2 regions of the Thalassolituus hydrocarboniclasticus genome follow, and region 2 is predicted to be linked to the other one. Evidence: predicted binding sites of a transcription regulator. Region 2 holds the regulator's gene; the other holds the start of a gene.

Region 1 (16,184 bases), 1.9 Mb from region 2:
ATTGCACGAAGACCAGCGCACATCGGCACCCAGGTCGACCAGAGTTTCAATCAGCACCGCGGTTTGAATGGTCATGTGGATACACCCCATGATCTTCGCACCGGCTAATGGTTTTGACTCGCTGTATTTACGGCGCAGCGCCATCAGCGCCGGCATTTCGCTTTCGGCGATTTTGATTTCTTTACGGCCCCAGTCGGCCAGCGCCATATCGGCAACTTTATAATCGGTGAATGTGCTCATGTTTATCCTCTTGTCGGATGTCAGACGTCGGAAGTCTGATGCAGTATTACTGCTGAGTTTTAAGTACAGTGATGAGCTTGTTGAGCATGGCAAAAATCTGCTCAACAGACTCATATAATTCATCACAGCCGTTAGGGCAGTAGCCAAGATTCTCGGCAATCATCAATTGTGTCTCTACTTCCATTAAAGACCCCCTTGATATGTATAGAAAGCGAGTAAATTCTTTGTCGCTTCCGCGTGCGCTGCCTTCCGCAATATTGGAAGGAACACTTACTGCTGCTCTCCTGATCTGGCTGCTTAATCCAAATTGTTCATTGCCCGGAAAGTCCGAGCTGACGTTATAAATATCAGTGACTAACAGCATAGCTTTTTGCCATACCACTAGTTGTCTGTATTTACGTGGCATCATGCGACCTCCCTGTGCATGACGTCAGACATCAGCCTTCAGACGTCCGACTTGCTTACAAACCAGCCGCTGCTTTCAGGGCGTCGACTTTGTCAGTACGTTCCCAGGTGAAAGCGGTAAAGGTTTTGGTTTTTTCTTCGCCATTGTCTTTGTAGGTGTAGCTGGCTTCGAACGGCTCGCGACCGAAGTGGCCGTACGCAGCGGTCAGCTGATACATAGGGTTCAGCAGTTCCAGCTGGTTCTGAATAGCGTACGGACGCAGATCGAACACTTCGCGGATGACGCGTGCCAGCTCGATGTCGCTGATCTTGCCGGTGCCGAAGCTGTTCACTGAAACAGAGGTTGGTTCAGCCACACCAATGGCGTAAGACACCTGAATTTCACAACGGTCGGCCAGACCTGTAGCAACGATGTTTTTGGCAACATAGCGGCCCATGTAAGCCGCAGAGCGGTCTACCTTGGATGGATCTTTACCGGAGAATGCACCACCACCGTGACGCGCCATACCGCCGTAGGTATCAACAATGATCTTACGGCCGGTCAGACCGGCGTCACCCACAGGGCCACCGATAACGAAGTTACCGGTTGGGTTGATGTGGTACAGGGTACCTTCATGCAGCCATTCGGCAGGCAGAACGTGCTTAATGATGTTTTCCATCACCGCGGCACGCAGGTCGTCGAGGCTGATGCTCGGGTCGTGCTGGGTAGACAGAACCACGGCATCAATTTTTGGTGAATCACCTTCCCAGTTAATGGTTACCTGAGATTTTGCATCCGGACGCAGCCACGGCAGGGTGCCGTTACGGCGCAGTTCCGACTGACGCTGACACAGCAGGTGCGCGTAGTACACAGGTGCTGGCATCAGGTTAGGTGTTTCGTTGGTGGCGTAGCCGAACATCAGGCCCTGGTCACCGGCGCCCTGATCTTCAGGCTTGGCACGGTCAACGCCCTGATTGATGTCCACCGACTGCTTACCAATGCCGTTCAGTACCGCGCAGGTTGCGCCATCGAAGCCAACGTCGGAGCTGTTGTAACCGATGCCGGTAATTACATCACGTACGATGTCTTCGAGGTCAACGTAGCAGGAGGTGGTCACTTCGCCGGCAACCACTGCCATACCGGTTTTTACCAGAGTCTCAACCGCAACACGGGCGTATGGGTCGCGGGCAATAATCGCATCCAGTACGGCATCAGAAATCTGATCGGCAACTTTATCCGGGTGGCCTTCAGACACCGACTCGGAGGTGAAAATGGAATATTCGCTCATGGTAAGCCCTCTTCATAATGGTTAGCGCGCAGGTTTCAGCCGTTACTTATGGCCATTAATTGCTGCGCGGTAAAACAAACGGAACTGGATCTGAAACCCGTTCCTTAAACCTAAAAACTGACTCTGGCCTTCACTCAGGCCAGCTTCCTGCGCCCATGCGGATAAATCCGCCGGTTCGAATCCCAGCCACAGATCGCCGCAGGATTCTCTGGCCCAGACCTGATCGTGACGACACAGATCGGTGACCAGCAAAGTACCGCCATCGCGCAACAGTTGTGCGACATCGGTGAAAATCGTTTTCGGTGCCGGTACGTGGTGCAGCACCATATTAGCGACGGCAAAATCAAACTGGCCGTCCTGCTGTGCGCGCAATGTGCTGGTATCGCCCAGTACACAGTGCACATTCTGCAGTGCTTCGCGGCTGACGGTTTGCTGCGCCTTGCTGAGCATGTCCGGCGAAATATCCAGCGCCGTTACGGCACTGAAGCGGCGTGCCAGCTGCGGTAAAAAGGCACCCTCACCGGGGCCGATTTCCAGAGCGTAGCCAGTGCTCACCGCTTTTCCTGCTTGTCCGGTCAGGGAGGCAAGAATGGTCGTCAGGGCATCACCATACTGATCCCATGAAGCGATCAGATCCTGCTGCTCTTTAAAATCACCGGCATGGCGGGCAAAGAACTCGGCGCAGGCTTCGGCGCGCTCGCTCAGCACCTGGTCAACCGCGTCGCTGTCCAGCTCGGACGTTGCCGCATCGATAGCGCTGAACAGCGACTTTAACCACAGACTCCAGTGATCATCGGCGGTCAGCAGCGGGCGGCGGTAAAAAATACTGTTGCCTTCACGCTGGCTGCTCACCAGTCCGGCCTGGGCCAGCACCTTTAAGTGGTGACTCATCGCGGACTGTTTGATGCCAAACACCTGACACAGCTCCAGCACACCAAAGGCGCCCTGACCCAGTAATTGCAGAATGCTCATCCGCAGCGGGTCACCGGCGGCTTTCGCTGCCTGTGCCAGTTGCTGCAGGCTCATTTCTGTCGCTGCGGGTAATTCAGGTAAGTAGGGCGCTGTGTTCATGCTGCGCAGTGTAGACGCACAGGAAATCTATATCAATTTTTTTTGATATAGATTTTCCGCTCATCTCAGGCATCTGTGCCGTGGTGGTGGGTTTGATAGGAAAATATAATAAGAATCTTATTAAAATACGATTTCAGCTATTTATTATGAGTGCGTACTCTCGGGGCTATTACAACAGGCTCTGGAGGGTCCACCGCAATGAAACAGGTAAAAAATATGGTCAGTAAGGTTTTTGGCAGTCATCAGGATGGGCAGAAAGCGGCCCCGGCATCAGTGGCACAGACCGCAAAGATTCAGATCTGTAACTACGCCGACAACTACTACGGTGACCGGGTATGTGTACACCGTATGGCTGAACAATAGGCAGGTTTATGGCGTGGTCCAGCTCAGCAGCAGCATTGCCTGACGGCTGACCGGCTGGCCGACCAGCGGGCTGTCCTGCAGGCTGTCGTCCAGCCACTCCTGCTGCCAGCGCAGGCGCAGTAGCCACTGCGGACTGATTGGCCACAGCGCCTGCAGCGTCAGTTGCGGATTAAACGCCTGCTGCGGCTGGTATTCGGGTCGCAGCGCGTTACTTTGCTCCGGACTGATGCCATACACATAGCGACTGTAGGATTCACTCAGCCAGCGCGTACCGGCAAGCAGCTGGGCACGAGCGCCGCCCTGCAGATAAAACAGGGGCAGGGTGATGCTGGCATCGGCGGTCAGTGCGCCGGAATGCGAAGACAAATCCTGCTCAACACCGGCATTCAGCCAGCCCCAGCCGCCGCGCAGCTGCAAGGTGGTATCGCCACCGTCACTGCGATAGCCATCAAATACCGGGTCATTGCTGTCGGCTTTGCCCCATAAACGGCTGTCGTACACCTCATCCCGCAAACCGATACCGCCACTCAGGCTGAGGCTGTTCTGCTGCCACTGATACTGCAGCAGGGCACCGTCTACCCCTAAGCGCCAGTTGCCGCGCCGCGCTGACAGCAGCGGAAAATTAAAATGTTGGTTCTCCGCCTGCTGCCAGGGCATTGAGCGCTGCAGCGTGCCGGCGCCATATTCCAGCTGCCAGTATTCAGCCGGAGCTGTTTCATTGGCGTACAGCGCCGGGGTCAGTGGCGCCATACACAGGCTGCAGCTGACAGAAGTAAATAAAAGATGAATAACCTGATTCATACGTCGCTCCGCCGGTCAGTGGTAACTGATGCTAGAGCGGCGGGGTGCTACTGACTTGTGGCAAATGTCACGACAGACGTGCGGCGGCAGCGGGCCGACAGGCAGAAGATGACATTTGCCCTATTCAGCAACGGCAGCGCCTCTGGCACACTGCGGCCGTGAACAGAATCAAACCCAACCTCATTATTGCCGCCGATATTATTCTGGCGGCACTGACCATCGGCTTTCTGGCTACGGCGCTGATCTTCCTCTGGCTGGGCCAGGTGGAGGCCGTTACCCGGGTGCCGGCGACGCCGGCCTGGATCGCGCTGGCAAGTACGCTGTTTCTGCTGAATCTGGTTGCCAATGTGCTGGCACGTCTGCAGCCCTGGCGTGAGGCCCGGCGCCCGCCAGTCTGGTTGTGGCTGGCAATGGTCAGCGCTCTGTTGCTGATGTTGCTGTTTGGCAGCGGCATCTGTGCGGTGCTGTGGATTCTGGTGATCGCGCAGTTACCGCGTTATTTCAGCTGGCGCAGTTGTTTGCTGGCAGCGTTACTGGTGCCAATGCTGGTGGGCCTGTATCAGGGGCTGTTGTTTGATCAGGACTTTGTGCTGATTAATACCGTGCTCTATGCGCTGTTTAATCTTTTTGCTCTGTATATCTGTTTTACCCTGCAGGCGGAACAGCAGGCGCGGGAATATGCCTCGCAGCTGGTGCGTGAGCTGAAAGCCACGCAAAGCCTGCTGTCGTCGGCCAGCAAGCGCGATGAGCGTTTGCGTATCGCGCGCGAATTGCACGACCTGCTGGGACATCATCTGGCAGCACTCAGTATTCAGCTGGAGATTGCCCGCCATACCGAAGCGCAACCGCGTGATCACGCCATTGACCGCGCCGGAACTATTGCTCATCTGTTGCTCAGTGATATGCGCGAGGCGGTGTCTGAATTCCGTGAACGGCGCGGTCTGGACCTGCGCCAGGCGCTGGCCTCCCTGCTGGAGGCGGTGCCGCGTCCGCGGGTCTGGCTGCAGATTCAGCCGGGGCTGATTATCGATGATGTGCACTGCGCCGAAGTGATACTGCGCTGTGCGCAGGAAGCGCTGACCAATATTCTGCGCCACAGTCAGGCCAGTCGTGCGGCTATCGTGTTGCGGCAACAGGGCGCCAGCCTGCAGCTTACGGTAGAAGATAACGGCGGGCTGCGGCAGCTGCCGCTGCCCGGTAATGGCATGCGCGGTATGCAGGAGAGGGCGCAGGATATCGGTGGCCGCTGCGACTGGGAATGTGGCCTGCATGGTTTAAAACTCACACTGACCCTGCCCTGGGATAATGGACTGCTCGTATGATCAATGTGGTGTTGATTGAGGATCAGCAACTGGTGCGTGAAGGCATCCGCACGCTGTTGCATCTGCGCCCGCTGTGCCGGGTGGTGGCCGAAGCCAGTGACGGTGTGCAGGGACTGGTGGCAATTGAAGAGCATCAGCCGGACGTCATCCTGCTGGATATCCGTATGCCGAATATGAGCGGCACAGAATTACTGGCAGAACTGCACCAGCGGCGCTGCAAAATACCGGTACTGGTGCTGACCACCTTTGATGACCATGAACTGGTGCTGGAATGTATGCGCCGGGGGGCACGTGGTTATCTGCGTAAAGACGTGGCGCTGGATGAGTTGCTGGCCGCCATCGAAACCCTGCATCAGGGCGGGCAATGGGTACAGCCGGCGGTGACGAGTAAGATCAGTGAACACCGCCTTGAGCTGGAGTTTGACAGCAGTAGCAATCTGGCCGACGAGCCACTGACAGCGATAGAGCTGCAGGTGCTGCGGCTGGTGGCGGCAGGGTACACCAATCAGGAGATTGCCGGTGCTCTGCATAAATCGACGGGTACGGTGCGCAATCAGGTGTCCTTTATTCTGGCCAAGCTGAATGTGCGCGACCGCACCCGGGCGGTGCTGAAGGCCATTGATAATGGCCTGTTATAAAACCTCAGACGCGAAAACGCGACAGGTTTGAGCTGATATCGTGACTGAGCGTGTGCAGCTGGTGCGATTGCTCGGTTGCCTGCTCAACGTTAGCCGCCAGATCATCCGACGCCGATTGAATAGCGGTGGCAATACGACTGATTTCTTCGGTGGCGGCATGCTGCTCACGTGAGGCATTGGCGATGCTCTGAGAACGGCTGGAAATATCGTTCAGCGCATCGGCAATGGCGGTCAGACTGTCGGTCACCTGAATAGCACTGCTGGCGGTTTCGGCGGTCAGTTGTTTGCTGGTTTCCATAATGCCCACGGCATTCTGGCTGTGATGCTTCAGGCTATCGATCATTTCCTGAATTTCGCCGGTGGCTTCGTGGGTTCGCTGGGACAGGGTGCGAACTTCATCGGCAACCACGGCAAAGCCACGCCCCTGCTCACCGGCACGGGCCGCTTCAATGGCGGCATTCAGAGCGAGCAGGTTGGTTTGTTCGGCAATGCCCTGAATCGTCGCGAGAATACCGGTAATTTGCTGTGCCTGACTGTCGAGCTGATTAATCACCTCGGTAGCGCTGTCCATCTGTTGCGATAAGCCATCCATGCGGCGCTTATTTTCCTGCGCATTCTGAATGCCTTTATTGCCTTCAGTGGTCGCACTTTGCGCAGCATTGGCCGTATCAGAAGCATTGGTCGCAACTTCGGATGAGGTGGAAGACAGCTCGTTAACGGCGACTGCAACCTGACTGATTTCGTTCTGCTGCAACTGCACCGCCTGATTATTGTTTTCGGCATTTTCGCGCGCCGATTTGGCAATGCCATCCAGTTCGCGGGAAGAGTCGCGGCTCTGGGAAACCAGCTCATGAATGGATGAAACAAATACGTTAAATGAGTTGCTCAGTGCGCCGACTTCATCGTTGCGGTCTACCTGCAGGCGGCGGGTTAAATCGGCTTCGCCCTGAGCAATGTCTGACATCGCACTGTTAAGTACCACCAGGGGTCGCAACAGGTAAGAGATAATCATGCCGGCAATCAGGGTTACCACCACGATCGTCAGAATGCCGATCAGCATGCTTGACCAGCGCAGGGTCGCCAGGCTGGCAAAGGCTTCAGCCTTATCCATCACCAGTAGCAGACGCCAGTCCGTACCGGCGATAGAGTACAGCCCTGCCAGACTGCTGCGCTGATTAAAAAGAGTTTGCTGGATTTTATTCAGTTGCAGTTGTGTGCCGTTATCGAGCAGCGATGAAATGTTTTTACCCAGCAGTTTCTGATCCGGATGGACCATGAAGTCACCTTTGCTGTCGAGCAGGGCAGCATAGCCACTGTCCCCCAGTTCGATTCCCAGCACTTCTTTTACGATGGCTTCGAGAGAAATATCGCCACCTATTACTCCGCCACGCAGAGGCTCGGCAAAGGTGACGATTAATTCGTTGGTGGTAACGTCAACATAAGGCGCTGTCAGAAGCTGACGTTTTTCCGCCATGGCCTGCTGATACCAGGGGCGGGTGCGCGGATCATAATCGGCTGGTAATTCATCGTCCGGGCGCATAAGCATTTCCCCGGTATCGGTGCCCAGGTAGAGGAACATATAGTCACCGGATGCCAGCCCCTGTTCGATCACCGCCAGGCGGTCGCCATTAACTAAAGCTTTTGCAGTGCCGCTTAATACCTGACCTTTATTGCTGATCCAGCTGCTGACATAACGGCTGGTGCTTTCACCAGTAACCTGAATACGATCACTGATGGCTTGCTCAAGGCTGTTGCGGGCCTGTTCGTAAGTAAAAATGCCACTAAGAGCCAGAAGCACCAGAATGGTGCCACCGACCGCGAGCATCATCTGTTTACGGATACTGTTGCGCATAGGATTTATCCTGAAAGGCGGGCTGTTTTCAGCATAGATCAAATATTGTACTGAGCGATTTATTAAAAGAGCGCCTGTATTGCAAGCCGGCGCTGGCACGCAAACAGGGGCTCGGCTATGATGAGTGCTGTATAAAAATACAGTTATTTGTTATGCGTCTGATTATTGCCGAAAAACCCAGCCTGGGCCGTGCCATTGCCGCTGTACTTCCCAAGCCGCACAGCAAAGGTGAGGGCTTTATCCGCGCCGCTAACGGCGACGTAGTGAGCTGGTGTATCGGTCATCTGCTAGAGCAGGCAGAACCGGATGCTTACGATCCGGCCTTTAAACAGTGGCGGCTCGATCATCTGCCGATTGTGCCTGCGCAGTGGCAACTGCAGGCCAAAGCGCAAACCCGTAAGCAGTTAACCGTGCTGCGCAAGCTGGTGAAAGAAGCCGGCAGTCTGGTACATGCCGGCGATCCCGACCGTGAAGGCCAGTTGCTGGTGGACGAGGTTATTGAATTTCTGAAAGTGCCCGCGGCCAAGCGTCAGGCAATGCAGCGACTGTTAATCAGTGATTTAAACCCGCAGGCGGTGAGCCGGGCATTGCAGCAACTGCGCTCTAATCAGGAGTTTATTCCGCTGTCGGTTTCGGCGCTGGCACGCTCCCGTGCCGACTGGCTGTACGGTATTAACCTGACCCGCGCGTACACCATTAAAGGCCGCCAGGGAGGAGTGAACAGCGTGTTATCCGTTGGTCGGGTACAGACGCCGGTGCTGGGGCTGGTGGTGCGCCGTGATGAGGAGATCGCTGACTTCATCAGCAAACCATTTTACGAGGTGCAGGCAGCCATTCATTTAACGGCAGAGTCCGCTCTGAGTTTTTATGCCAGCTGGCAGCCGAGCGATGCCTGTGCCGCGCATCAGGATGAGGAAGGCCGGGTGCTGAATCCGAAGCTGGCCGCCAATGTGGCTGCCCGTATCCGTCAGCAACCGGCGCAGGTTGAACAGGTTGAGCGTAAAGAAAAAAAGCAGGCGCCGCCGCTGCCGTTTAATTTATCGGCGTTGCAGATTGATGCCGCCAAAGCGCTGGGCATGAGTGCGCAGCAGGTTCTGGACGGAGCACAGAGCCTGTATGAAAAGCATCAGTTAATTACCTACCCGCGCTCCGACTGCCGTTACTTACCACAGGAACATTTTGCCCAGCGCCAGCAGGTTCTGACCGCTATCAGTGCGCACAGCGAAGCACTGGCGTCGGCCTGCGCTCAGGCCGACAGTTCAATCCGCAGTCAGGCCTGGAATGATGCCAAGGTAGGTGCACACCATGCGATTATTCCCACAGCCAAAGCACTGCCTGCCGCGCGGCTGAGCAACACAGAACAAAAACTTTATGCACTGATCGCCCGCCAATATTTGCTGCAGTTTTTTCCGCACTATGAATACGCCGATACCAGAATCAGCCTGACCATCAGTGGTGGAAATTTTACCGCCAGTGAGCGTGAAACCCTGAAGCCGGGCTGGAAAGTCTTACTGCCACAAAAAGAGAATCAGGCAAACGCTAAAGCACCATTGCCGCCGTTAACAGCAGGGCAGCTGCTGTGGAGCGGAGAACCTTTGCTGCAGGAAAAACACACCCAGCCACCGGCACATTTTACCGATGCCTCTTTGCTGGCAGCGATGACCGGTATCGGCCGCTTTGTGCAGGACAAGGCGCTGAAAAGCATTCTGAAAGAAACCGATGGATTGGGAACAGAAGCAACCCGCGCCGGTATTATTGAGTTGTTATTTAAACGCCGGTTTCTGCAGCGTGAGGGTAAAAGTATCCGCGCGACGGCTCTGGGAAAAGCGCTGATTAATGCGCTGCCGGAAGCAGCCACAAGGCCGGATATGACGGCGCAGTGGGAAAAGCAATTACAGGATATTGCCCATAAAAGTCTGAATTATACGGCCTTTATGCAGCCGCTTACTGAGCAGCTTCAGCACCTCATTAGCCTGGCGCTGACAGCCGATAGTGTGCAGTTTTCGGGGTTAGCGGGAAGTGCCGCGAACACTGCAGGCAGGCGCAAATACAGCACGGGAAAAAAGAGCGCCAGTAGGGCAGGTACTGCGGGGAAAAGTAAAAGCACAGCGGGCCGGAGCAGGAAAAAAACACAGACTACTGGGGCTTAAGGTGTTTTAACCGCGTGTCTCTGAGTTGGCAGCATTTATGCCGGCTGATTTTCCTGCAGGCATTCCATCAGTGTGTTGTAGCAAGGTGTCAGATGCTGGCTGAGGCTTTGCAGGCGGCTGTTATCCTGTTCGCGGGCAGCCTGTTCCAGCAAGGCACTGAGTGCCATTAACTGCATACCACCAATATTTCCGGCCACGCCTTTCAGCGTGTGCGCCTGTGCCTGAATACTGCTGATGTCCTGTGCCGCCAGCGCATCCTGCAATGCCTGCAGCGTTTCGCCGGATGTCGAGATAAATAACTCCACGACCCGCGTCAGAATACTCTCCCTGTTCATCAGACGCTGTAAGGCACCTGCCCGATCCCATACGGTCTGATTACTAACCTCAGACGGAAGCCCGTCGTTATTTTGCATAAGACTGTCTGCCTGTCCCATATCATCCTTCCTGGTGGTTGGTTGTGCTTTATCGCCGGGCGTCAGCCAGGCTCTGAGAATATGCTGAAAACTGTTTATATCGATGGGTTTGCTCAGATAATCATTCATTCCGGACAGCAGACAGCTCTCTTTGTCACCGGCCATTGCCCCTGCAGTCATGGCGATAATGGTGATTGACCGGTAGCGTTCACCGGCATTACCTGCGCGGATTTTTTTCGTTGCAGCAAAGCCATCAAGAACCGGCATCTGGCAGTCCATCAGAATCAGATCAAAAGGATCGTCGTCGCTGCTTTGTTGCAGTTTTTCCAGAGCCGCCATGCCGTTGTCAGCACAGTCGGCAGTAAGCCCCATACTTTCCAGCAGGCCGCAGGCAACCTCCTGATTAATGGCATTGTCATCCACGACCAGAACATGACAGGGGCGTCCGCTTTGTGTGCATAAAGGAAAATGGCTGTTGCTGTCAGTCATTGGCTCCTGTGGTTGGTGTTGCGGAGTTATTCCGTAACAGGCCGCATCCAGATCGGGTGGAGCAACCGGGCGGGTCAGTGTTTTGGTCTGCAGCTCCGGAGGTAACTGTGGCAGCTCATTGTCGTAGCCCGGAGGTGACAGAAGAATCAGCCGCCCATGAAAATTACCTTGCTGCAGCGTGGTCAGTAAGGAGCCACGCAGCCAGTTGATATCGAGTAATAAATAATCCGCCGGTGGATTATTACCGACAACCAGCTCGGTTTGCTCCGCACTGTATACGGCAAGAAACTCTCCGCCGCGCTTGTGAACAATATTGCCGAGAGCCTGTTGCAGTGCCTTATTATCACAGGCAATCAGCCAGTGCTGGCCATGCAGTGATATGCCCGGAGTATCCTGACTGCTTTCGGAGCCTGCACGGAGCAAAATATCAAAAGCGATGGTTGTGCCTTCTTCGCTGCTGTTTTGCACACTGATCTGACCCTGCATTAAGGTGCAAAGCTGTCTGCAGATAGACAGGCCCAGACCGGTACCGCCGAATTTCCGGGTGGTGCTGTTATCAACCTGATGAAAAGCCTCAAAAAGAGCCTGCTGATGATCTTCGGGAATACCAATGCCGGTATCCGTCAGCGAGCAGAACAGGCGGATATCGCCATTGTCTTCTTCTGCAGTGGAAGCCCTGAGAATAATTTCCCCGGCGGGAGTGAACTTCACTGCATTAGAAGTCAGGTTGGAAATAATCTGCTGCAGTCTGGCCGGGTCACCCTGCACACTGTCGTGTTCTATCGCGGCAATATCCAGAATGAACTCAATACTGGAATCAAACGCCGGAATTGACGCACTGGCAGCAATGGAACTCAGCAACGCCGTCAGACTGAAATCCGTTTGTTCCAGCTGCAGTTTACCGGCACCCATTTTTGAAAAGTCGAGAATATCGTTAATCTGTGCGGTAAGAGCCGAGGCGCTGCTCTCTGCTATGTGGATATAGTGCAGTTGTTTCTCGTTACTGCATTCCCGCTTTAATAATGACAGCATCCCCATAATGCCATTGATAGGCGTGCGGATTTCATGGCTGACATTTGCTATAAACAGGCTTTTTGCCTGACTGGCCTGTTGTGCTTCCTGAATCGCTTGTTCCAGCTCCTGGGTGCGTTCTTTTACCTGATCCTCCAGGTTAATGTTCATCTGGGAAATTTTTTCGTTCAGTAAATACTGCTCGGTAATATCGCGGATGCTGATGGCGCAGCCAATGGTTTTTTGTTCAATAATAATGGGGTAAATACTGGCCGAAATATGCAGTTTTTCACCTTTCTGAGTTCTTGCCCGGGTTTCACACTGTGAAAATACCTTGCCGGATAAAACCTGAGAAATCATATCGGGTGTTATCTGTTGGTTATTGCTGTCGAGGATTGTATTAAATAATGTTTTTCCTATAACCGTTTCCTCATGATGACCGAACATGACGGTTGCGCCACTGTTCCAGCTGTCAATTTTTCCATCCGGGTTGATTCCTATGATGGCATCGGTTGAATAGTTAATAATAGCCCGAGCTGTTGAGCGGGCGGTAAGCAGAGCGACGCGTGCCTCAACCCGGCGTTGATAAAGTAAAGCAATAGCTGCAGCGAATATAAGCAGAACGGCAATAAGTGACAGGATTTTAAGACGCATACTTTGCAGTGGAATCTCGATGTCGTCTTTTGTGAATGCGGTGTGCAGATCAACGTAATGGCTGCCTCCCGGTCCATCCAGAAAAATGCGCCGGGAATAAAAATACATAATTTCATTCAGCGTATTCTTCTGCTTAAAAATGCTTTTATGATTTTCGACGGAAGTGGCTTCTTGATCGAGGTTCCAGTTACTGTCCGGATCATATTCGTAACGGAATTCCTCTTTAGGATCCGGATGGATAAGATAACCGCCGGCGGCATTCAGAAGAAATATCTGCATGTGCTCCGGAGTATCGCTTTTCAGGTTTTTGAGTAATGTTTCGGCATCAAAGTTAATGATGATGAAACCAAAGAAGTTATTGTCTGAATCGAAAACAGATTCGACAATCCGGTAGGTTGGCCAGGCTGGATGCTCTATCTTGTTGTGCTCACGATTAAGGTTGATAGCGGAAATATATATTTCGTCTTTATTCAGTTTTTCCGCCGCGAGAAAATAATCACTTTTGCCCTTTTCCTGCAAATCTGCTTCAGCAGTGACCCGGACCATACCGTTTTTACGGTCCACCCGGACAAGTTCCCGCCCGTTGTTGGCCTTACCAACAAAGCGGATCTGACGGATCTCTTCATTAGCAGCAATAAAGCCGGTGAATATCGTTTGCAGGCGCTGTTTCCACTGCTGCGTTGTGGTGTTGTCGAGGTGATCTTTACCACCGTTTTCCAGTGCACGGACAATACCGCTGATAGGAGGAGTACTATGAATAAAACGGACTTTGTCTTTGTCGGTATTCAGCGTCTTCAGGAAAAAATTAGCGCGTAATGCAGCCTGCTCACTCAGTTCAGAGAAAGCCTGCTTGTAGGCATCATCACGGCTTTGGCTTTCGAGCAATGCCATCAGTATGCTGCACAGCAATAAAGCAATCAGACCAGTGATAAGGAAAAACCTGCGCATTGTGGGCAGGTTAGTGCTGCTGCTCATGTTGGATCCTTGCTGCAGACCTGAAGTCTGCACGTGGTGTTAGCCCCTGAAGAGTGGAGCAATCCTCCTGGAATTGATGCTGGTCCGCTGCGCGGTACTGTCAGGCATAATTTCTGGCGGGTACCTGCTGCAACACTGCATGATTACGGGTAACCGTGACAGGAACAGCACTTCCGGGCATCGGATCCTTCGACGTTTCCCAACGTATTAAACTTAGCTGCTATTCGAATCCGGTCAATGGCAGAAGACGGCATCTTCATCTTCGGCTTCCGTGTATCTGCCGTCATCTTCTTCCGCTCAGAACGGACAGCGGGGCGCCAGCCCGGACTGGCAGCCATACCGCGCTGGCCTTGTCGTCAAAAGACAGTGCGCAGGCTGCATCTTATCGTGCTGCAGCGTTTTTCATCGATTAAGGTGGCAGAGCACTTATCTGGCTGAAGTAACCCGCCAGAGTTGCCATAACGGGTAATAATTTCATCTTCCAGACATGTTTTTTGGTTATAAAGGAGGGATGGATCAATTACACAAATATCGTTATTGCCGGGTGCGCCGCAGTCTGCACTGGTTGTCCGCCCTGGTTATTATCTGGGCCATCGTCACGGGATTCAGTCTGGCATTTTTTTCTTTATCGCCAGCTGTCGAACGGTGGTTAGGGCACTTTAATGTAACCCTGACGTTGCTTTTTATTCCCTTTTTTCTGTTAAGGCTGACGCTGGCATGCATACAGAAAAAGCCTGAGACCCTGGAGCTGAGCCGGCGACAGTTGTGGTTGGCCGCCTGTGGTCACTGGCTGATTTATGCCACTGTGCTGACGGTGCTGGTCAGTGGTGTCTGTATGATGGAAAGGCCGGTATCGGTGTTTGCTTTAGCGCAGCTGGACCCATTGTTTAAGGCGGGTGAGGTGACCAGAGCTTTCTCGGTCGCGCATCACTACTCTTGTGCGCTGCTGGCCCTGTTGGTGCTTGGCCATATTGCTGCGGTTATTGTGCATCAGCGCCGGGGAATCCGGCTGATGCAGAAGATGCTTTAGTGCCGGTTATCTGGTTCCGGCCAATTTTTTCAGTCGGCCAGTTCCGTTGGCCCGGTTCAGTCGGTTTTAATCAGCGCTTTCAGCTGATGTCCCAGTTCGGCATGGCGGGTAAAGCCCTGAAAATTCTGCAGTATCGGCTCTGGTCCGCTGATCACCACCGGCACCGGCGCCGCGGTATGAGTGCCGGTACTCCACACCACGCTTTGTGCGGAGGCCAGCTCGCGCGCCAGTGCATTCAGATAGCGCTCTTCGCGGTAGACGTAAAAATCACTGAAGTCTTCGATATGCGGCTGAGTTGCGCCTGCCGGGTCATCGGTCTGCGGATCAAAATGCGGATTGGGATCGCGGCGCAATACCCGTTCGGCCTGTGTGCGGGAAAACGGAAAATCCAGGGCCGCATTCACTTCGGCCATTAACGAGTCCGCTGTGGGCAAACCGTTTTTGCCGTCTGAGCTGGCATCGCCCCAGAGGCGGTAATAGCCCTTTTTCTGTGCGAATAAACGATCAAGCAGGCTGTGCGGCGCAAAATTATAGTTGGGGGCAAAAGCCTGACCGCGCATACCATTACCGGGTAGCATTCTGGGCACCGGAACATCGTGCGCGCTGTAGGAAAAACCAAAGCCGCCGGTTTCATGGTCGGCGGTTAATACCACCAGAGTATCATCGCGGTCTGCTGCCCAGTTCACTACTTCCTGAATCGCAGCGTCAAAACGCAACAGTTCATGCAGCAGGGCGCCGGCATCGTTATTGTGTGCTGCCCAGTCGATCTGGCCACCTTCCACCATCAGAAAAAAGCCGTGCTCAGAAGTGCCCAGTAACTGCAGCGCTTTGCGCGTTAATTCGTTTAAATCCGGTTGTGCAGAATCTGGATTCTGGCGGGCATAAATCGCATCATTCATGGCCGAGCTGGCAAACAAACCGAGCAGCGGTAAATGCTGTTGTCGCGCTAATTGCTCGCGGCTGAAGGCCAATGCATAACCCTGCTGTTGCGCTTCGCTGAGTAAATTACGCTGATCCGTGCGTTTTGACTTTAAGGTTAATTGCGCTGCGCTGATATTCTTTTGTAACTCTGCACTGATGTTTTCTGCGTCTTGCGGCAGAAAATAACGCAGTCCGCCGGACAGCATTAAATCCGGTGCGGTGGTTAACAGATCGGCAGCGATCTCATTTTCAAAGCGGCGGTGCGGCTGGTGTGCGGCAAAAGCAGCCGGGGTGGCGTGGGTAATACGGGTATCGGAAACCAGGCCGGTACGCATGCCGGCACGTTTGGCTTTTTGCAGTATGGTTTCAACGCGATCGCCACGGGCATTTAAGCCAATCATTTCACTGCCACTGGCTTCGCCAATGGCGAGCTGTGTGGCGGAGCAGGCCGAGTCGGTGACCAGTACATCGTGCGGCCCGGTATCGGACAGCAGCACTTTCCCCTGTTGCATTAACTGGCTGACTGCTGTTGGCCGGCCCTGATAAATACTGTTGGGTGCACGGCGGGCATAACTTTCCAG
Region 2 (16,184 bases):
AACCCGGCGCGCCGGTGGTGCACCTCGATCACGGCGTTGGTCGCTATCAGGGCTTACAGACACTGGAAGCCGGCGGTCAGGTGAATGAATTTCTGGTGCTGGAATACGCCGGTAACGCCAAACTGTACGTGCCGGTTTCTGCCCTGCATTTAATTGCCCGCTACGGTGGCGCCGAACAGGGTGCGGCACCTCTGAATAAACTCGGCACCGATAAATGGGCGCAGGCGAAACGTAAAGCCGCCGAAAAAATCCGCGATACTGCCGCCGAACTGCTGGATATTTATGCCCGCCGTGAAGCGCGTAAGGGCTTCGCCTTCAGCGGCCCGGATGAAGAGTACGAGCGTTTTTCCGCCGGTTTCCCGTTTGAGGAAACCCCGGATCAGCAGGCCGCCATCGATGCCGTCATTAACGATATGTGCTCGCCACGCCCCATGGACCGTCTGGTCTGTGGTGACGTTGGTTTTGGTAAAACCGAAGTCGCCATGCGCGCAGCTTTTATGGCGGTGCAGAGCGACAAACAGGTGGCTGTGTTAGTGCCCACCACCCTGCTGGCGCAGCAGCATTATCAGAATTTTGCCGACCGCTTTGCCGAATGGCCGGTGAAGGTCGACGTACTGTCGCGCTTTAATTCCGCCAAAGAAACCCAGGCTGCCCTCGACCGTATGCTCGAAGGCAAAACCGATATTGTTGTCGGCACCCATAAACTGCTGCAGAAAGATGTGAAATTCGATCATCTGGGCCTGCTGATTATCGACGAAGAACACCGCTTTGGTGTGCAGCAGAAAGAGCGCATTAAAGCCCTGCGTGCCGAAGTAGATATTCTGACCCTCACCGCCACGCCGATTCCGCGTACATTAAATATGGCCATGGCCAGCATCCGCGATTTGTCCATTATCGCCACACCGCCGGCCAAGCGCTTAAGCGTAAAAACCTTTGTGCGCCAGCATGACGAACCGACCATTAAAGAAGCGGTTCTGCGTGAAATTCTGCGCGGCGGTCAAGTGTATTACCTGCACAACGAAGTTAAAAGCATCGAGAAAACCGCCCGCGAATTAAGCGAAGCCATTCCCGAAGCACGCGTGGTGGTCGCACACGGCCAGATGTCCGAACGCGAGCTGGAACGGGTGATGGGCGATTTTTATCACAAGCGCTTTAACGTGCTGGTGTGTACCACCATTATTGAAACCGGTATCGACGTGCCGTCGGCCAACACCATTATTATTGAGCGCGCCGATAAATTCGGCCTTGCCCAGCTGCACCAGCTGCGTGGCCGCGTCGGTCGTTCGCACCATCAGGCCTACGCTTACCTGCTGACTCCGCCGCCGAAAACCCTGACCAAAGACGCCGAAAAACGCCTCGAAGCCATTTCGGCCGCGCAGGATCTGGGCGCCGGCTTTATGCTCGCCACCCACGATCTGGAAATCCGCGGCGCCGGTGAGCTGCTCGGTGAAGAACAGAGCGGCCAGATCGAAACCATCGGTTTTACCCTGTATATGGAAATGCTGGAACAGGCCGTAAAAGCCATGAAATCCGGTAAAACCCCATCCGCGGATCTGTCACTGAATCAGGGCGCGGAAGTAAATCTGCACATTCCGGCACTGATTCCGCAGGATTATCTGCCCGACGTTAACAGCCGCCTGACACTGTACAAGCGCATTGCCAGCGCGCGCGACGACAATGAGCTGAAAGAACTGCAGGTAGAAATGATCGACCGTTTCGGCCTGTTGCCGGATGCCGTCAAAAACCTGTTCCGTCAGACCTCATTAAAACTGAAACTGACCCCCCTCGGTATTGCCAAGCTGGATGCCGGCGAGCAAAGTGGCCGCATTGAATTTGCCGCCGAAACCAATATCAACCCTTTCGTACTGGTAAAACTGGTGCAAAGCAAATCCGGCACCTTCAAACTCGAAGGTGGTCATACCTTGCGTTTCAACCTCAACATGACCAGTATCGATCAGCGCTTTAACCAGATCGATCTGGTATTAACCGAATTACAAAAGGACCCTAATCTGTGAGCCAGCTGTTTTGCCGTGCCTTTCTGCTTCTGTGCTCTGTTGCCCTGCCCTTATCGGCCAGTGCCGCGCCCTGGTATCGTGTAGAAATGATCCTGGTCGCCTACGAAGACGAAAGCCTGATTGATCAGGAACTCTGGCCTGAAGTGCTGGAAACCAGCGCCAGCGAGGACAATGAATCCGGCAGTTTACAGACCGAAGCGGATACGGCACCCGACTACACCTGGTGGCTGAGTCCGGCCCGCTACCAGCAACTGCATAATGCATTATTTGCAGGCTTTGGTTTTGCCCGCATCCCGAAAGCGGAATGGCCTGCCCCTTTGCAGCCATTGGCCGAACTGAAAATGGCCAATGAAGCCGAACGCATTAATAAGCGCAGTGATATGAAAGTGATCTGGCATCAGGCCTGGGTGGAACCCATTCAGGAAGAAGGCCAGGCGATCCGCCACAACCTGAATGTACGCCTGCAGGACAAACTGGATATTCAGCTGACCGGTAGCTTTGAGCTGCACCGCAGCCGTTACCTGCATATCAATACCGATTTACAGGTACAGCAATACGAAATCCACGAACCGGCCGAACTGAGTGCGCTGACCTTACCCGCCAGCGATAACCGCGCCGATTACCGCAGCGATCTGCTGGCCCAGACGGATATGGAAGCGTCCATGGCGGTTGATTTACCAGCCCCTATCCGCGCCGCACGGGTACAACAGAGCCGCCGTATGCGCAGTAACGAGCTGCACTACATTGATCACCCGATGCTCGGCATTGTGCTGAAAATTATTCCCGTTGAACGTGCAGAAGACCTTTAAGCCGACCATGAAAATCCGCTCCTTTATCGCTTGCAGCCTGGATGGTTTTATTGCCCGGCCGGATGGTGCACTCGACTGGCTGGAAAATCCGGCCTTTACCATCGCAGAAGAAGATTTCGGCTATGCGCAATTTATGGCCGGCACCAGCTGTCTGGTAATGGGGCGTAATACGTTCGAAAAAGTCCTCACCTTTGGTGAATGGCCCTATGAGGGCACACGCGTGATTGTGCTCAGCCAATCGCTTAAAACCCTGCCGGAAACACACCGGGATAAAGCAGAATTAAGTGCCGAGTCACCACTGACCTTAACCGAGCGTCTGCAGCGCGAAGGCGAAGACTCACTCTATATTGATGGCGGCCGCCTGATTCAGTCGTTTCTGCGCACCGGATTGCTCAACGAGCTGATCGTGACCCGTGTTCCGCTGCTGCTGGGCCGCGGGATTCCGTTATTCGGCGAACTGAACGGTGATATCCTGCTACACCTGCTTGCCAATAAAAGCTACGCCAATGGTTTTGTGCAGAGTCATTACCGTATCGGTTGAGGCCCACTGATATAAGAAATACCAAATAAAAAAGCCCGGAAATTCCGGGCTTTTTTGTCTATCGGCTTCAGCAAAAAGGTTATTTAAACCCGCTTCAGCGTCGCCGCCAGCAAATCACGCACCTGCTGCATACCGCCACTTAATACTGCGCGGATTTCATCCATGGTAATTTCGCCTTCGCTTTTACCGGCCGCGGGGTTAACCACCAGACAGATACTCGCATAAGGAATACCCAGTTCACGCGCCAGAGCGGCTTCCGGCATACCGGTCATTCCCACCAGATCACAACCGTCTTTTTCCAGTCGGTTAATCTCAGCGATGGTTTCCAGACGCGGGCCCTGAGTCGCAGCGTACACGCCAAAATCACACACCGGCAAAGCAATATCGGCGGCGGCAGAAATTAAAGCCTGACGCAGATTTTCATCGTAGGGATGCGTCAGGTCGATATGATCCAGCGGACGGAATTCACCATCAAAAAAGGTACCCTCACGCCCCCAGGTGTAATCAACCACCTGATGCGGAACCGAAATTGCACCGGATTGCATGGCCGGATGAATACCACCGACAGCATTTACCGCAATAATAGCCTCTGCCCCCTGCTCCTGCAGCGCCAGTAAATTTGCACGGTAATTAATTTTATGCGGCGGTACAGCATGCGGGTGTCCGTGGCGCGCTAAAAACAGTACGGTTTTATCATTCCAGCGACCTTCCTGAACCGCTGATGAAGGCTGACCCAGCGCCGTGCTCACATCATGGCTGGCGGTAATTTCCGGACCTTCGAGTTGGGTTAAACCGGTGCCACCAATAATGGCTATTTTGTTAATGCTCATATCATTCCAACGTTTTCAGACGGCGTTTTTAAAGGCACCGTTATTCATTATTCAGCGCAGCTTTTCCAGCTGCAGCAAGATCGCCGAGCGGCGTTCGGCCAGCATGTTCTCTGAAATATCACCTGCTGCTCCCTGCAACCCGCCTACCGAACCCTGTAGCTCTTCCGAGGTCCCTTGCAATCCGGTAAGGCTCAGCGTCTGCCAGCCCGGCTGTTGTAATTGTTCACGTACAGTAAGGATGACTTGCTGCGCGGCCGGGCGGTCATTACACACCAGCAGCGCATTGGCACCGGCACGCATGGCACAGCCGGCACGTTCGGCGTAACTGCCAACACTGGCCGCACCGGCCATGGATAAATCATCACTGAAAATCACACCATTAAACTGCAGCTCGGTGCGCAGAATATTCTGCAGCCAGTGCGCAGAAAAACCGGCGGTATTGTCACTGTCGACCGCCGGATAAATCACGTGGGCGGGCATAATACCGCTTAACAGCCCCATCGACATCAGCACATGAAAAGGCTCGATATCGTTATTCAGTTCAATGCGCGAACGAGTGTCCACCGGCAGCGCCAGATGCGAGTCTGCGGCAATGGCACCGTGACCGGGAAAATGCTTGCCTACCGCCAGCATGCCGGCCTCATTCATACCACGCACAAAGGCGGAAGCCAGCGCAATAACGGTCGCTGCATCATGAGCAAAGGCACGATCGCCAATCACCTGCGACACATCGGTTTCAATATCCAGCACCGGCGCAAAGCTCAGATGCACCCCCTGCTGACGCAGCTCGGCGGCCATCAGCCAGCCCAGTTCATGGGCCAGGGTCAGCGCTTCTGTGCTGTTGTGCTGATATTCTTTTTCCAGAGCCAGCATTGGCGGCAGACGGGTAAAGCCTTCACGGAAACGCTGTACGCGACCGCCTTCCTGATCCACGCACAATAATAAATCCGGGCGCAGGCTGAGAATATCGCCGGTCAGAGCCTTTAACTGCTGTGGCGACTGATAATTACGCGCGAAAAAAATTAACCCGCAGATTTCCGGCTGCAATAAAAATTCACGGTCGGCAGCGGTTAATTCTGTACCTTCAATATCGGCAACCACACCGATACGCTGGTTCAGATTCTGTATTACAGATTGCGGCATGGAATCCTCGAAAAACTGTGTGGCTGAATCCACACCGGCGTACCGGCACTGACCAGTTCAAATAATTCAGCAATATCACTGTTACGCATACGGATACAGCCATGAGACAGTGGCTGGCCCATAGGTTCAGAATCCGGCGTGCCATGGATATAAATATAACGGCGCATGGAATCGACATTGCCCATACGGTTGACGCCGACTTCCAGTCCCTGCAGCCAAAGAATGCGGGTTAAAATCCAGTCGCGCTGTGGTTGCTGTAGCGCCAGTTCAGGCGAATACATTTCACCGGTCGGGCGCCGGCCAACGAATACGGTGTTCAGTGGCAAACCGGCACCAATAGCCGCACGGACACGGTGCCAGCCACGGGGGGTACAACCGGAATTTTCCTGCTCACCGGCACCATTAAGCGCCGTGGAAACCGGATACAGGTGGCAGATACCGGCGCTCGACACGCGCAGTACCTGATCGGCAATAGAAACTTCTATTAATGTTTGCGGTAACGCAGATTGCGCAGCCGTGGGCGCCATAGCAAAGGCCTGTTGGTAAAAAGCGAAAAACGGAAAGCCCGGCTCCGCTCAACCAGCCTGATGCGGAGCGTTAAGACCGGATGCGAGGAAAGGTATCAATTTATCAACAACCTGCGCAATATCCGATCCCTTACCCAGATCGTGTTCTGCCATCGCCGTCAGTGAATCGGCCCCCGACAACGTAAACACCGTCGCCCCCAGCATAAAGTGAATACGCCAGAAACGGTCTTCATCGGAAAGCTCAGGCGTCGCCGCCGTCACCAGACGCATAAAGGCTTTAAACACCGGACCGTATTCTTTCTGCAGAAAACGGCGTAAATGCCCCTGCCCCTGGGTGTAAGCCAGCCCCAGCAGACGCATAAAGATCCCCAGACGACGCGGACTGTCATGCCCGGCACGCAGCGCCGTCTGCGACAGCAGCATTAATATGCCGGGTAATTCCGGCACCTTGCCATCCAGCCGCGCCTGTACGGCGTCCAGCTCACGCTCCAGATCTTCGCAGAATGGCGTCAGGAAACGGGCAAACACCGCCTGAATCAACGCTTTCTTAGAGCCAAAATGATAATTCACCGCCGCCAGATTCACTCCGGCCTTGGTGGTGATATTCCGCAATGAGGTCTCGGCAAAGCCACGCTCCGAAAACAACTCCTCTGCCGCATTCAGGATACTTTTAACCGTATCTTTCTGTGCCATAACCCTGCATCTGCCCTATCACGCTGTCGCGGCTTTATTGCCATCGCCGACAGTACAAAACAACTGTTTCAAACATACGTTTAAAACGAGATTTAGGCAACCCCATATACGGCCAAAGGCTAAAAGCCTCATACCATCATCCGGGCCGGTGCAGCAGCAATGCATCCACAGCAATCCACAGACCTCTGACAACAGGGGTTTACACTGGATAAAATACTGTATACATTTACACCATACTGTATGGATCAACAGACTGGATAAGCATCATGATCAAGCTCACGGCACGACAACAGCAGGTTCTGGATTTCATCCGCTCCTCACTGGAAGATACAGGGTTTCCGCCCACCCGCGCCGAAATCGCTGCCGAGCTGGGCTTTAAATCGCCTAACGCCGCAGAGGAACACTTGAAGGCGCTGGCACGTAAAGGTGCGATTGAGATTATGCCCGGCGCTTCCCGCGGCCTGCGCATTGTTGAAGAGCAGAACCCGGGTCTGCCGATCGTTGGCCGTGTAGCCGCCGGTGAGCCCATCCTGGCTCAGGAACACATCGCCGATTACTGCGAGATTCCACCCAGCTTCTTCCGCCCTTCTGCCGACTTCCTGCTGGAAGTTCATGGCGACAGCATGAAGAACATCGGCATTCTCGACGGCGACTACATTGCGGTGCACAAGGCCGAAACCGCCCGTAATGGCGAAATCATTGTTGCCCGCGTCGATAACGAAGTAACGGTCAAGCGCTACGAGAAGAAGCGTAATCAGGTGATTCTGCACCCGGAAAATGACGACTTTAAGCCGATTGAAGTTGATCTGCGGGAAACGGAATTTGCCGTTGAAGGTTTATACGTCGGCGTTGTACGCCGCAGCTAACAGCAACTGTTCACAGGTTCGGGGTGATTGTTATGCGTCAGTTATTACTCGGAATGGAAGAAGCCGGCTTATCTCTCAGCAGCCAGCAACCAGGCAGGATGGCCAGAGTCAGCACCAGTGCGCTGCGCGGCAGTCTGACCGAGGTCATCGTCAGTGAAGGCGGTGCCATTCAGCCCATGCATTTGTTGCCGATGCTGGCACAGTGCAATGCGCACAAGCGCTGGCTGATGTGGCTGAGCCCGCACCGTCCGATGAATAAAAGCTGGCTGGAAAGCATGGGCCTGCAGCATTCGCCGGTGATTCATCTCGATCTGTGCAATGACACCCAACTGGCCCTGTGCAGCAAAGTTCTGGCGGCCGGCAACAGCCATATGATTGTTGAATGGCAGGGAGAACTGAGCAACCACGAACGGCAGATCATCCGCCAGCAGGCCGACCAGAGCGGCAGCCATGTGGTGCTGATTCAGCGCCGTCCCTGAAGTGCAGCAAACGACGAACACAAAAAAGCCCTGATTTTTATCAGGGCTTTTTTGTGTTTTCAGCACAATTTCATACGCACAACGGTGGGCGATTCAATACCGCCAGACACCATTCAGTGCAGTCGCTGCTGATACTCAGGGGTGTCAAAGTCTTCGCGCTCAACTTCCATACCGGAAAGCTCGCCGACTTTACGCACTCCGGCTTCCAGCATCACCCGCGCAACATCCATATGATGCGCCTGCAGGCTGGCCTTGGCATCTTCGGAAAAATGAATACACACCAGTGCATCGCTGTCCTGATCGTCAGCACGACGCAGGGCGATATCACCATTGGAAAGTTCTACGATTTCAAAAAAGCGCGCCATAACCGCCTCTCAAAACTGGGCGCGGGAGTGTATCACAGGATGTTTTCAATAGCTTGAACGACACACAGAACCGTTAGTAATAAAAAGTAAACGGCTCTGCATAAATGCACTCAGCAAGGCATCAGCTTTCCTGACGATTGGCGCGCTGAGCTTCAATCAGGCGGGTCAGATCCTGCAGCCAACCGGCAACCGGCGACTGCTGCGTCGCCACCAGCGCAATTCTGCCCGGAGCCTCAACCGTCTGCACCGCCGCTGCCGGCTGATTCATTCCGGCCGGACGTCCCTGAGCATCTGCCGCCGCCAGCATCTGCGCCAGCCAGGAAAAGCCGTTCTCCGCCAGATGCTTAAGCTCGCGCATTTCGCCGGTGATCAGCGGCGTATTCTGCAGCAGTGATTCCAGAGAGCTGACAGGCTGACGATACGCCACCATATCCCCCAACTCTGCCAGATAAGACAGCCAGGCATCGCGCAGCTGATACAGTGCACTCTCTTCCAGAGCCTGCTGCAAAGCAGGCGCAGCCGACTGCAGCGCTGCCAGCTGCTCCAGCAATAAACGGCACTGATAGAGTTTCTGATTGGTAAAGCCAATCCACTGCGACATAGCCTGCTCCGGCGGAAGGTTGAGATTAAAAGTCGATGGTCAGACCGAAGTGAGCACCATCGCCCAGCTCGTAACGCTCGTTAATGTCTTCGATACGAATGCTGTTATAGCGGTAACCGGCATAAATACGCGCGGTCGGCAGCAGGCTGAACTGCAGACGGATATCGCTGTTGATCATATTTTCAGCATCACCGAATGACACAACCGGCGGCGCGTAATAGGCATAACCTGCCAGACCAACATCCGGTGCTGCCGGGAAGCTGTAGCGGAAAAAGCCTCCCACCCCCATAGCCGCACCATCAAAGTGATCGGTATTAAACGCAAAAACCTTGGCACCCACGCCAATGTACAGATGACTGGTTGATGGACGTACATCCACCACATGCAGACCGGCAGAAACCATATCACCGTCATCTTCATGGTGCAGAGCCGCCAGGCTGACATGCAGGCCGGAGCCCATCTGGGTGGCGTCGTAAGCAACGCGGGCGACATCATCGGCCAGACTGATATCCAGCGAACCACCCGCCTGTACCAGTGTCGGCAAAACCAGAGCACCAGCCGTCAGAATTCCCTGAGCGGTCATACGCAACATTTTCATAGCATTCCCCAATGATCAGATCACAGTACCGGCTGCTGCGCGGATTACCCGTCACTGTTCTCCCACAAAGAGAGCAACAGACAGCAGCTGATTTTTATTTGCCGGCATAATAGCAGTGCGGCGGCAGTGGTTAAACCACGGCCGCCGCGACTAAGACCAGTAAAAGTCCCTGTTAACGCATTAAATCGAGCAACAGTTTGTTCAGCCGCGCGACGTATTCTGCCGGTTGCTTTAACTGGCTGCCTTCTGCCAATTGCGCCTGGGCATGAATCACCTGCGCTAACTCGGCAAAGCGGCTTTCATCCTGCTCGCTGTCGAGACGTTCGATCAGCGGATGCGACGGATTAATTTCCAGGGCCGTTTCAGGTTCAGGCACCGCCTGCCCCGCGGCTTCCATCAGCCGGCGCATATGGCCACCCATATCGTACTGGCCAACCACCAGACAGGCCGGTGAATCGGTCAGGCGTGAGCTGACTCGGACGGTTTTCACTTCACCTTCGAGGGCTTTCTGCACGCGTTCAACCAGATCTTTATGGGTTTCTTCCAGCGCTTTTTGCTGCTCTTTTTCCGCAGCATCCGCCAGTTCATCCAGATCCAGTTCGCCTTTGGTAACGTCCTGGAAAACTTTGCCGTCGAAATCGGTCAGGTGGCCAACCATCCACTCGTCAACACGGTCGGTGAGCAGCAGCACTTCAACACCCTTAGTGCGGAAATATTCCAGATGCGGGCTGCTGGACACCGCGGCATAGTTGTCGCCGGTGATGTAGTAAATCTTTTTCTGACCTTCACGCATGCGCGCAACATAGTCTTCCAGACCGACATTCTGTACGGCACTGTCACTCTTGGTGGTGGCAAAGCGGAACAGTTTGGCAATTTTTTCACGGTTGGCGAAATCTTCTGCCGGGCCTTCTTTCAGCACATCACCGAATTCATCCCAGAAGCTCTGGTATTTTTCCGGCTCATTTTTCGCCAGTTTTTCCAGTGAATCGAGTACCCGTTTAACCAGCGCGCTGCGCAGGCTGTCGACCTGTTTGTCTTTCTGCAGAATTTCGCGGGAAACGTTCAGCGACAGGTCGTTGGAATCCAACACACCTTTCACAAAGCGCAGGTACAGCGGCAGGAACTGCTCAGCGTCATCCATAATAAAGACACGCTGCACGTACAGTTTCAGACCACGGGTCGCATCGCGGTTCCAGATATCGAACGGCGCCTTGGCCGGGATATACAGCAGACTGGTGTAATCCAGTTTGCCTTCCACACGGTTGTGCAACCACAGCAGCGGGTCGTTCCAATCGTGGGAAACGTGCTTGTAAAACTCTTTATATTCGTCATCGCTCAGGTCGGACTTACTGCGGGTCCACAGCGCCTTGGCCTGGTTAACCGCTTCCGGAATCTGTTTTTTCTCGCCGTCAGCATCATCTTCACTGACTTCCTGCGGCAGATACACAGGCACAGCGATATGATCTGAATATTTTTTAATCAGCGAACGCAGACGGAAGCTGTCGGCAAATTCTGCATCGTCTTCTTTCAGGTGCAGGGTAATGCGGGTACCGCGTTCCGCTTTGTCGATGCTTTCCAGGGTAAATTCACCCTCACCGGCCGATTCCCAGCACACGCCTTCAGACGCATCATCACCGGCACGACGGGTTTCAACCGTGACTTTATCGGCGACAATAAAGGCCGAATAAAAGCCAACACCAAACTGGCCAATCAGTTGCGAATCTTTTTTCTGATCGCCGCTCAGTTTGCTGAGGAATTCGGCCGTACCGGATTTAGCGATGGTGCCGAGGTGGTTAATCACCTCTTCACGGTTCATACCGATACCATTGTCTTCGATGGTCAGGGTACGGGCTTCGCTGTCGAAATCGATATGCACGCCCAGATCTGCATTACCTTCAAACAGAGCATCGTTCTGCAGGGCTTCAAAGCGCAGCTTGTCGCAGGCGTCTGAAGCGTTGGAAATCAACTCACGCAGAAAAATCTCTTTGTTGGAATACAAAGAGTGAATCATCAGATGCAGCAGTTGTTTAACTTCGGTTTTAAAACCCAAGGTTTCTTTGCTGGCTGCGGTCATGTTCGTCTCCTTTACAACGCGCCATAAAAAACAGTGTTGTTTAAATGGGGACGCCGCAACGCTTTTCAAGCGCCGGAATACACTTACGCAAATTGGCCAGTCGCTGCGGCAGCGCTTCATCGTCGGCAAGCTCAGTTACAATGGCGACCGAATCAATGCCACTGGCCATGACCTGAGCAATATTCGCTGTTGTAATCCCGCCGATACAGGTCAGCCGATGATCGGTAAAACGTTCAACCCACAGGGCTAAGGTTTCCGTGCCCAAAGGCTGGTAACGCAACACTTTCGACAGCGGCGTAAACACCGGGCCAAAGGCGATATAAGACGGATTCACCCCGCGCGCCCGGGCAATCTCCCAGTCACTGTGGGTGCTGATGCCCAGTGCGATACCCGCTTCTGCCAGCGCCTGCAGATCCGCCGTTAACAGATCTTCCTGCCCCAGATGCACACCAAAAGCCCCCAACTCCAGCGCCAGCTGCCAGTCGTCGTTGATAAACAAAGGTACTGCAGATTCTGCAGCATAATAAATGGCCTCAGCGGTCTGAGCTTTATGCTCTGCCCCCGGCGATTTAACCCGCCATTGCAGACTGTCGATACCCAGCGCCAGCAGACGCTTAAGATGCGGCAGACTGTCCACCAGCCCATACAGCCCCAGAGGCTGCGGCAAGCGCGGAAAATGCACAGCGGATGCCCGCTGTTGCACAGGAACCACCTGCGGCCAGTCTTCGGCCAGCGACTCATTCAGCGGGCGCGCCCAGGCATTGTGGTAACCATTGGCGCGCTCACTGGCCGAACGGATCGCCAGGCGTACCGCCGCCACCGCTCTGCTCAGGGCATCATACAGCGTATAGCCCTGCGCCAGACCGCAGGCAATGGCACTGGCCAGATGACAGCCGGTGCCGTGTACCTTGAGCGGTAAGCGCCGGTGGCGGAAAACAAACGCCCGCAATAAATCCGGGCCCGGCAGCTGATCACCGAAAGCAGATCCTGATGCCGACGAGGGAGCCGCAAAGAACGCATCCTGAATCCATTCGTCAGATTCAGCACTGCCAGCCCGAGCGCTGTCGCCGCCGGTAATCAGCAGATGATTAACGCCCAGTACCTGCAGTGCGGCGGAGATGTCTGCGCAATGGCCTAGCTCGTAATCGCTTGGCTCGTAATCGTTTTGTACAGCGCCGCCATCATCCTGCGGCTGCAATAACGTCAGCAGCGCCTGTGCTTCTGCCAGATTAGGCGTCAGTACATCAACCCGCTGCAGCAGGGCCTGCAATGCGTCTTTCGGCCAGTTGGCCTGGGGGAAACCACCCTGCGATGCCGACAGCACCGGGTCCCAGATTACTGGCCCGGAATATTCCTGCAGTTTTTCCAGCAACCAGGGCAGCAGCAGATTGCCCGGTGGCAGCCAGCCGATTTTAATCGCCTGCGGCCAGCCATCGGCTTTCAGGCTCTGCCATTGCTGCTCCAGCATTGCCCGCGACAGCACCTCAACGGCCTGCACGCCCTGACTGTTCTGCGCGGTTATGGCACAGATCAGCGTGGCACAATCGGTATCCAGCGCCCGCGCCATGGTTAAATCCGCCTGACTGCCGGCGCCAGCACTGCAGTCGGAGGCGGCAATGCTCCAGATTTTTGCCCGGTTCACCGGGCCTGAACAGAGGCTCATACTCCGCCTCCGGTCTGATGCCAGAACGGCAGCCCCAGCGTCGGCGTGGAAGGCGATGCCTGATCACGCTCGCACATCAGACCAGCGCGATAGGCAGCCCGGCCGCCATCCACCGCCTGCTTAAACGCCGCTGCCATCGCTGCCGGATCATGGGCACGCGCCACCGCTGTGTTGAGCAGTACCGCATCAAAGCCCATTTCCAGCGCCGCCATCGCCTGAGAGGGTTTGCCCAGTCCGGCATCCACCACCAATACCGCCTGTGGCAGACGTTCGCGCAGGGTTTTCAGCTGATAAGGATTCATCAGCCCTTTGCCAGTACCGATCGGTGCACCCCAGGGCATCACCGCCGCACAGCCCAGCTCCAGCAGGGTCTGGCACAATACCAGATCGTCGGTGCAGTACGGCAGCACATTAAAGCCCTGCGCCACCAGCTCGCGCGCCGCTTCCACCAGCTGCAGCGGATGCGGCTGCAGGCTGTAGTCGTCACCGATAACTTCGAGCTTGATCCAGTCGGTGACAAACAGCTCACGCGCCATCTGCGCCAGCAGAATCGCTTCACGGGCACTGTGACAACCGGCGGTATTGGGCAGCAGTTTTGCCCCGGTACTGGCCAGTTGCTGATGCAGCAGATGCCAGTGACCATGTTCACTCACCTGCTCCTGTACCTGAGCAGCACTCTGGCGGCGCAGCGATACGGTAACAAATCCGGGGGTTGCCGCGGCAATGGCATCACCCATCACCTGTGGTGACGGGTACAGGGAGGAGCCCAGCCACAAACGGCTGCCGATGGTTTCACCGGCAATCTGCAGCACGTCGGCACCAGCGTCAGGTGCAACATTATTTTCTGTATTCATATCCTTCTCCAGAACCCCGCTCAGCCACCGGTAATAGCACCGAGAATGTCGATGCAGTCATCTTCGTTAAGGCCGGTCGTGGCATAGAGCGCTGCACTGACGATCTGCTGGTTCACGGCAACAATAAAATTGCCACTCACAGCAGCATCCTCCGGCCGTATTTGCAGATAGCCAAGCTGTTGCAGCAATTGCTGCAGGCTAAGCCCTGCGCTGACCGGCAGATCACACGACTCGCCATTAATAATCAGGCGCATGCTTCACCTCCGAAGGCGATGGCTTGTGAGGGGATGGACTTTGAGGGGGCGGACTGCCCGGTTGGCGCAGGCTCCAGCCCCAGCACCAGACCATGCTGCTGTTGCAGGCGCTGCAGCAGCGCTGGCGCCAGCAGATAACCGTGACGGAACAGGCCGTTAATGCTGAGCACCCCATCATCCTGAGCAAGGATCTGCGGACGATGATCGGCCAGTGCCGGGCGTAAATTGACGTCGAAGTTCAGAATCCGCGCTTCGGCCAGCGCCGGACTGAGGCAATACAACGCACTGAGCATTTCCAGCGCCGAGCGCACGCTGACCGGCGAGCGGTCTTCGCTTTCGATTTCGGTAGCACCCAGTACATAGCGGTGACGCCCTTTCGGTACCAGATAGAGGTGATAACGCGGATGCAGCAACCGTATCGGCCGCGAAATCTGCACCTCCTGGCTTTCAATCCACAACACCTCACCGCGTACGCCACGCAGCTGTGGCAAGGCGGCTTTGGCGCCCAATCCACGACAATCAAGCTTAATGGCGGCGTAAGGCGGTAAATCGTTCAGCGCTGTTGAAAAATAAAAGCGCGCGCCAAAACTGCGCGCTGCTTTGTGCAGGGCCGGTAATAACGCACGGTTATCGACCCAGGCTTCGTGGCGCAGCCAGAAACCTTCGGCCAGTTGCGGATTCAGCGCAGGCTCAAGGTCCTGCAACCGCGCCTGATTCAGACGCTGAATGGCGGCTTCGTTTTCACGGCCGTCATCGGCGGGATTCCATAAACCGCCCTGACGCAGATCCTGAGCAAACTGCGTAAGCTCGGCCTGATCCGCCGGATGGGCCACCACCAGACTGCCGCTCTGACCATAGTGCACGGCAATACCACTGTCGGCGTGCAACTCCGGTAATAACTGCGGCCACAGCTGCAACGACTGCAGGCCCAGCGCAAAGACTTCCGGATGCGCCAGCGAGCGCTCGCTGTAAGGCGCGACCATCGCCGCGGCGGTATGCGCAGCACTGGCGGGCTGGTCTTCGGCGGCGGCCTCATAGACCTCCACCTGAAAGCCCTGACGGGCCAGACGCCACGCCAGCAAGCTGCCCATCAGGCCCGCGCCGGCAATACAAACCCGACGCTGCTCGCTCATGCTTCGGCCTCCTGATAGAGCGCACTGCCGCTGGCGCGGAATTCTGCGGCTTTTTCAGCCATGCCCTGCTGCGCTTCTTCGTACTGTGGCACGCCTTCGCTTTGCGGCGCGTCTTCCGCCTCCTGGGCCGAAGCAAAATCGCGCACTTCCTGCGAGATTTTCATCGAGCAGAATTTTGGCCCGCACATAGAACAGAAATGCGCCAGCTTATGGCCTTCTTTCGGCAGGGTTTCATCGTGGTAACTGCGTGCCGTATCAGGATCAAGGGCCAGGTTGAACTGATCCTGCCAGCGGAATTCAAAACGCGCCTTCGACATCGCATCATCGTGCAGCTGCGCGCCCGGATGCCCCTTGGCTAAGTCAGCGGCATGAGCAGCAATTTTGTAGGTAATTAAGCCCTGTTTAACATCCTCTTTATTGGGCAGGCCCAAATGCTCTTTCGGCGTGACGTAACACAGCATGGCGCAGCCATACCAGCCAATTAATGCCGCGCCGATGCCTGAGGTAATATGGTCGTAGCCCGGTGCAATATCGGTGGTCAGCGGTCCTAAGGTATAAAACGGCGCTTCGTCACAATGCTCGAGCTGCATCTCCATATTTTCTTTAATTAAATGCATCGGCACATGGCCCGGACCTTCAATAAAGGTCTGCACATCGTGCTTCCAGGCGATTTTGGTTAATTCCCCCAGAGTTTTTAATTCGGCAAACTGCGCTTCGTCATTGGCATCGGCAATGGAGC

The links. Region 2 encodes LexA, which represses DNA repair genes until DNA is damaged. Its sites were predicted from a motif close to TACTGTNTANNTANACAGTA; they were not measured.
Region 1: HUF19_RS01230 (DNA topoisomerase III) is a predicted target of LexA. The motif match lies at 8,086-8,105, and genes of this name have one in related genera.

The regions. Positions count from the first base shown of each region.
Region 1 is NZ_CP054475.1:260,169-276,352, forward strand. It holds gene ahcY (adenosylhomocysteinase) at 1-240, opposite strand, end outside; gene HUF19_RS01190 (four helix bundle protein) at 287-649, opposite strand; gene metK (methionine adenosyltransferase) at 702-1,913, opposite strand; gene HUF19_RS01200 (ArsR/SmtB family transcription factor) at 1,956-2,984, opposite strand; gene HUF19_RS01205 (hypothetical protein) at 3,183-3,347, shown strand; gene HUF19_RS01210 (MipA/OmpV family protein) at 3,354-4,148, opposite strand; gene HUF19_RS01215 (sensor histidine kinase) at 4,307-5,470, shown strand; gene HUF19_RS01220 (response regulator transcription factor) at 5,467-6,108, shown strand; gene HUF19_RS01225 (methyl-accepting chemotaxis protein) at 6,113-7,960, opposite strand; gene HUF19_RS01230 (DNA topoisomerase III) at 8,113-10,110, shown strand; gene HUF19_RS01235 (ATP-binding protein) at 10,146-13,652, opposite strand; gene HUF19_RS01240 (cytochrome b/b6 domain-containing protein) at 14,164-14,682, shown strand; gene HUF19_RS01245 (alkaline phosphatase) at 14,739-16,184, opposite strand, start outside.
Region 2 is NZ_CP054475.1:2,387,693-2,403,876, forward strand. It holds gene mfd (transcription-repair coupling factor) at 1-2,015, shown strand, start outside; gene HUF19_RS10550 (peptidoglycan binding protein CsiV) at 2,012-2,824, shown strand; gene HUF19_RS10555 (dihydrofolate reductase family protein) at 2,832-3,365, shown strand; gene HUF19_RS10560 (S-methyl-5'-thioinosine phosphorylase) at 3,449-4,195, opposite strand; gene nagZ (beta-N-acetylhexosaminidase) at 4,247-5,338, opposite strand; gene HUF19_RS10570 (L,D-transpeptidase) at 5,323-5,865, opposite strand; gene HUF19_RS10575 (TetR/AcrR family transcriptional regulator) at 5,914-6,558, opposite strand; gene lexA (transcriptional repressor LexA) at 6,825-7,424, shown strand; gene HUF19_RS10585 (cell division inhibitor SulA) at 7,457-7,903, shown strand; gene HUF19_RS10590 (hypothetical protein) at 8,017-8,268, opposite strand; gene HUF19_RS10595 (DUF6586 family protein) at 8,390-8,869, opposite strand; gene HUF19_RS10600 (YfaZ family protein) at 8,895-9,467, opposite strand; gene htpG (molecular chaperone HtpG) at 9,640-11,541, opposite strand; gene HUF19_RS10610 (bifunctional hydroxymethylpyrimidine kinase/phosphomethylpyrimidine kinase) at 11,582-13,204, opposite strand; gene HUF19_RS10615 (thiazole synthase) at 13,201-14,058, opposite strand; gene thiS (MoaD/ThiS family protein) at 14,079-14,312, opposite strand; gene HUF19_RS10625 (FAD-binding oxidoreductase) at 14,303-15,445, opposite strand; gene thiC (phosphomethylpyrimidine synthase ThiC) at 15,442-16,184, opposite strand, start outside.